DNA from 2 places in the Enterococcus bulliens genome. Region 2 is predicted to be linked to the other one. Evidence: riboswitches for the same ligand, from Rfam matches in the RefSeq annotation. Region 2 holds a riboswitch; the other holds the start of a gene.

Region 1 (3,141 bases), on a different contig from region 2:
TTTCATGACGACTGTTTCGACACCTAACTGGAGTATTTTTTCTGCTGCTTGTTGTAGACTCCGATCATCAGTAATCTGGATTCCAGTAATGATCTCAGCTTCTGGCAAATTCGGAGTACAAATCGTTGCAAGTGGTAAGAGCTTCGTTTTTAAAGCTTCGATTGCTTCTAATTGTAATAAACTTGCTCCACCTTTAGCGACCATCACAGGATCCACTACGATCGGTACTTCTTTGGCTTCTAGCTTACTGGCTACAAGTTCAATGATTGTTTCATCAAACAACATCCCTATTTTATAAGCTTTGATCAAAAAGTCTGTTTGGATCGCATCTAACTGCGCTGCAATAATCGCAGGACTTGAAGCTTCAATTTGTTCGACACCTAATGTATTTTGCGCGGTTACAGCCGTGAGGACCGACGTGCCATATACGCCTGCTTCTTGAAACGTTTTGAGATCCGCTTGAATCCCTGCACCACCACCACTATCAGACCCAGCTATCGTACAAGCACATTTAATCATGTTCCACCTCCGCACGAATCGCTAGACCATTGATGATCTGGATCATTCCACTGCCTAAGTTTTTGATTGAAGTCACAATCGCTTTGTACTCTTCACAAATCGTTGCACACGTGCTTAATGCTTCTTTTTTATCAATACTTGCAATTCCAGCAGCTAGTAAAGCACTCAGCAAACAACCTGTTCCCGTAATCCGTGTGATAAGTGTATTCCCGCCTTTGATCAATTGGACTATATCGCCATCGGTCACCAAGTCACTAGCTCCCGTTACGACTACAATGCACCCATACTGCCTAGCTACTCGTTTTGCAATCACTTCACAATCAAATTCTCCTTGACCACTATCGACACCCTTTGTCAGCCAAGGTTCACGCGCAATCGTCGCAAGTTCGCCTTGATTGCATCGTAGTACACTGATTTGAGTATTTCTCAATAGGTCTTCGACAAAAGTAAAACGAAATGAACTAGCACCGATACCAACTGGATCTAATACGACTGGGATTAGCTTTTGATTGGCCGTTTTGACGGCAAGTTTCATCGCTATTCTTGTTTGAGCTGTCATCGTCCCGATATTGATCAATACGCCTTGTGCCAAGCTCGTGATCTCAGGCACTTCTAATGGTTCATCGGTCATGATCGGTGAGGCATTTACTGCGAGTAAGGCATTGGCAGTTTGCGTCATAACGACTTGATTGGTTAAACAGTGGATCAAGGGGGTGGCAGCAAAAATTGCTTGAAGACTCATACGGTCACCTCCTGATGTAACGGCATCGCAAAGAATAATACTTCATCGATCATACTTTGCGTAAAATATGGGACACAACTTTCAAGCGTACATTGCTCGAGCTGACAAAAGTCTGCCAATCGTGCTTCTTGTAGCTGTTGGATTTGTTTAGCTTCTGTCGTCTGATATAACGAAAACCATTCACGATACAAAGGTTCTTGAATCGTATCTAATCTAACGTCTTGTGCAAGCTGTTGATAAATAAATGGACAGGCTAATAACGACGCATAGATATACGCATGATTGTTAGTAGCTAAACTAGCGTATAAATGCTCGATATAGCGTGTCGTAATCGAATCCGAAACGTAGTCTACTTGGGGGAGTTCACTTAACGCACGTCTTTGGAATATTTCTTCTTTTTCTTTCACTTCTAAGATCATATCATCGATAAAGCCATGATATTTTTTGGGTAATGATCGTTGCCATTTTTGTAAACAAATAACGTAATGCTTGAGGTACTCTTGATCTTGCCGTAAATAATATGCAAAGCTAACTTTTTGTAAAGTCGATTCCTTTACTTGTGTGACAAATGGATGTGTCAAACACATCTGGTAAGGTGTTTGGGCATCTGATACTGCCAATGAATAAAACATGTTTTTCCTCCTTGATTTGGAAGACGCAAGCAATTACTCCCTACGCCAGTCTTAACTGCCAGGTTCTAAGGGTCAGGTTTTAACCTTCTCAACTAAATAGTCCCCCCGTAATAAAAAAATTGCGAAAAAAAAGCTCTCCATCAATAAATGGAGAGCGCAAAGTTTACTCAAATAAGGTGAGTGATCCAAACTTCTGCTCCCTACGTCAGTGTTAACTGTCAGGTTCTAAGGGTCAGGTTTTAACCTTCTCAACTATAAAAGTCCCCCCGCAATGATTTTACTAATGTCTACCTTACTATAGTCACTCTAAAAACACAAGTCGCTATTGACCGACTGGGAATGCTTCACCTACAACAGCATCTTGTGGTAACTCTAAGATTCCACGTTTTTTCGGTGCGTCTTTTAGGTGTAATTCTTTAGCAGAACATACCATCCCAAAGCTTTCAACACCACGTAATTCACCAGGCCAGATCAATAGGCCATCAGGCATCATCGCACCTGGTTTAGCGACAACGACTTTTAATCCTTGACGAATGTTGGGTGCACCACAAACGATTTGTAATTCCTTGTTGTTATCGATCTCAATTTTAGTAATCGATAAATGATCACTATCTTCATGAGGTACGCATTCTTTTACAAATCCCACGACAAATTTCGGTTCGTGATCAGGTGTTAATTGTTCTGTGAATCCTTCTTCTTGTAACCAAGTATTTAAGACAGTCACTTGATCGTCTGTTAAATAGACTTGACCACGCTCATCGATCGTTAATTTTTCTGAAATGTTAAAGAAATTCCAGCCGATGATTCGTCCATCTTCGGTTGTTAATTTTGCGATATCACCTTTACGTTCTGTTTGTTGTTCCATGCCCTTATCGTCTTCTAAAATCGTTAATAATGTATCGCTGACATGTTCTTTATTGTATGCAAAAATCATTTTCGTTCCTCCTAAAATCTATTCTTCGTTTCATATCTTACCAAACTTTTACTTTGAATTCTCGTTTGATGCTAATTTTTTAATGTGAACTACTCATTGCTAAAGCAACAGAGCTTTTGGGAACAGAGCATACTTGATATTTAACTTTCTAAACAACAGCGGTGTCTCCTATTAACCATGGCATACTACATTGTTGATTGCAGGATGTCCCATACCAGTGCCTTTAACGTTAGGCAAACGCTTTGTTTAAGATGTTGATACTCGCATTGATATCTCTATCATGATGTGTTTCACAATGAGAACAAGTAAATTCA
Region 2 (3,141 bases):
TTTCGTCACGATTTTTTCATAGAAACTTGCTATAATCAAGAGAGTATCTGAGCTATAAGGAGGAGTTACCATGGTCTATCGTTGTCAATGGGTAAAAGAGGATCCAATCGAACAAGCTTACCATGATACAGAATGGGGAAAAGTCCATCAAACAGATGAAGCATTGTTTGAAGCACTGACTCTTGAATTGATGCAGTCTGGCCTAAGTTGGTCAACGATCCTAAAAAAACGGGCTAATTTTACCGCAGCATTTGCGAACTGGTCGATTCCAGAAATCGCACAACTCACCCCTGAAAAAGTCGATGAACTGATGGAAAATCAAGGGATCATACGTCACCGTAAAAAAATCGAAGCCGTAATTGCAAACGCACAAGCCGCACAAGAATTACAAGTAACATTTGGTGATTTGGCGACTTATTTTGCAACATTTACGGTCTATATGCCCGACCCTAAAGAGACGGCGCTTTTTTTGAGTAAGGAATTAAAAAAACGAGGCTTTAAATTTGTTGGACCCACAACGAGCTACTCGTTCATGCAAGCTGTAGGAATGGTCAATGATCATGAAAAACAGTGTGCATTTAGAGAGGTATGACCTGTATTAACAAGTATTTAAAATGGACTGGGATTAGTATCATCGGTCTTTTAGTAGTATATCTGATGATCTCCTATTGGTTTATTAGTTTTTTATTGATTTTAGCGCTAGTGCTTTTAGTCGTTCAAACAGTGCTCGCTAAAAAATATCATTTTCGTAACCGTTTGTCGCTCTATTTAGTATTGACGATGTGTTTTTGGTTGAGTGCGACACTAGTCGTTAGCCAACTACATATTCCTAAAGTCGTAGCGGTTCATCGTTTATTTCAAACGACGAAAAAAGCGACTGATACTAAGCAAGAAAACGAATTGGCAAAAACGACGGACACGCTAGAGACGCGTTTGAAAAATGCTTGGCAACCAATTTTAACCGAACAAAAAAATCCAGTAAGTATCGCGATTTGGGCAGATGGTCAATTGATTACTGATCAAAATAGTAACGAGCATTTTTATACCGCAAGTATCGTCAAAGTAGCTGTCGCGACCCTTTTATTGCATACGATCCGTGAAAATGGGGAGACCCTTGATGAAGATGACTTAGAGCCTTTACGTTCAATGATCGAAGATAGCGACAACGAGGATACAACCTATTTATTAGATGAAAAAGCAGGTGGTTTAACTGCGTTACAAGCTATGTTTGATACCTTGAATATGAACGATACGAAAGTCGATGAAGAGAGTTGGGGATTGACTCAAACGACAGCAAGTGATCAAATCAAGTTGTTACGGACTGTTTTTGAGACTTCTGATTATTTAACAAAAGACGAACAAGCTCAGATCCAAGAGTTGATGCGAAATGTTTCTGATGAGCAACGTTTTGGGATCGGCACACTTTCTGAGAATGTTGCCTTAAAAAATGGCTGGTTAAATGATGAAAAAGAAGATGGTAGTGAAACGTGGATCGTCAATAGTATCGGACAAGTCCCAAGTAATGATACACCGTATTTGGTGGCGATCCTATCTGCGGATAACGATACAATGGAATCGGGTGAAAACTTATTAGCAAGTCTGGCCGCAGCAAGTAATAACGTGTTGAATTCAAAATAACTTGCGCTTTTTTATCATTATGTTATGCTATCTAGGAACAAAAAAATTGAATGATTCACAAAGGGGAGTCCATCTGGGCTGAGAATGAGCAGTGCTCTAAACCCTCTGAACCTGTTTCGATCATGCGAACGTAGGGATTGTGAGAGTGACATAAATGTGTCCTCCTTTGTGGATTCAGACAAAGGAGGACTTTTTTTGCAACAAAAAAATCGGATATGGGTGGAAGGAACGATCATGGCAGCACTGGGAATCGTGTTGTCTTTTATTCCACTAAATATCGGCAGTAGTTTTTCAATATCTTTAGGTCAGATCCCACTGATCGTATTTGCTTTGAGACGTGGAGTCAAAGCAGGAATGGCGGCAGGACTTGTTTGGGGATTATTGCATTTTGTAACAGGGATAGCTTATTTCTTAACACCGGTTCAAGTCGTACTAGAATACCCAATAGCAGATGCTTGTCTGGGATTAGCCGGGATATATGCAGTTAAACTGCAAAATGGCTTAACACGAGATAACCGTCATCAAGTAACGATCGCCGCAATTCAAGGTGTGTTTTTAGGCACATTTGTACGTTACATTTTTCATTTTATCGCGGGTTGGATCTTTTGGGGAGCTTATGCTCTTTGGGGAATGAAGCCGTGGCTCTTCTCACTTGTAATGAATGGTGCCAGTGGACTAGCAACAGCACTGGTTACGATGATTGCCGTATTGATTTTATTAAAGATTAGTCATATTTTTCAGCCAAAATAAAATGAACCGAGAGCGATCGCTCTCGGTTCATTTTTTCACAAAGGTAAAGATAATGGACAATTAATAATTACGTTCAAGTAATTGTCGGGTTAGTTTTTCGATTTGGTCACGAGCAGGACCTTGTGGTAATTGTTGAATACCGTTTAATGCTCGCTCAGTATAATCTCTAGCAAAGGCTTTGGCTTTTTCTACACCATCATAGTGATGAACAAGTTTGGCTACTTGTTTGGCATCTTCTGGTGTCAGTTGTTCCTTTTTGTCTAACAAAGGTTTAAATGCTTCTGCGTGCTCTGATTTTGCTAACAGTAGCGGCACAGTGTAGACACCTTGCGCTAAATCTTCTAAAACCGGTTTTTGTAAGACTTCTTCATCAGCCGTGTAGTCTAAGATATCATCATAAACTTGGAATGCGATCCCGATATTGCGGCCGATCTCACCAGCTAATTTTTCGATTTCTTGTGAAGTTTGCCCAAAATGAGCCCCTTCTAAGCAAGCTAACCAAAATAATTCCGCCGTTTTACCATCGACGCTTTGAACATAATCTTCGATCGTTTCATTTTCTTTAAAGCGGTTGTTCATTTGATCAAGTTCACCTAGTAGCAATTGTTTCATTGCTTGAGCGTTGGTTTGCATAAATGGTGAGCCGTTCATCGTATCGATCAGTAACTCAAAAAATAAAGTAAATAGTAAATCCCCAGTATAGACAGCTACGTCTTTACCATAGTGCGATTGTACAGTGATCACACCACGACG

Evidence for each region. A riboswitch is a leader RNA that binds a small molecule or an ion and turns the genes downstream of it on or off. The one in region 2 is predicted to bind thiamine pyrophosphate.
Region 1: another riboswitch for thiamine pyrophosphate. It lies ahead of ACWOEC_RS06465 (TenA family protein); the one in region 2 lies ahead of thiT (energy-coupled thiamine transporter ThiT).

The regions. Positions count from the first base shown of each region.
Region 1 is NZ_JBSMXK010000010.1:4,249-7,389, forward strand. Features, by position in the region: gene thiD (bifunctional hydroxymethylpyrimidine kinase/phosphomethylpyrimidine kinase) at 1-519, opposite strand, end outside; gene thiM (hydroxyethylthiazole kinase) at 512-1,261, opposite strand; gene ACWOEC_RS06465 (TenA family protein) at 1,258-1,893, opposite strand; TPP riboswitch at 1,914-2,010, opposite strand; TPP riboswitch at 2,074-2,171, opposite strand; gene ytpR (YtpR family tRNA-binding protein) at 2,216-2,827, opposite strand; gene ACWOEC_RS06475 (RNA-guided endonuclease TnpB family protein) at 3,057-3,141, opposite strand, start outside.
Region 2 is NZ_JBSMXK010000016.1:26,191-29,331, reverse strand. Features, by position in the region: gene ACWOEC_RS08855 (DNA-3-methyladenine glycosylase I) at 71-592, shown strand; gene ACWOEC_RS08850 (serine hydrolase) at 589-1,638, shown strand; TPP riboswitch at 1,690-1,792, shown strand; gene thiT (energy-coupled thiamine transporter ThiT) at 1,873-2,388, shown strand; gene ACWOEC_RS08840 (polyprenyl synthetase family protein) at 2,449-3,141, opposite strand, start outside.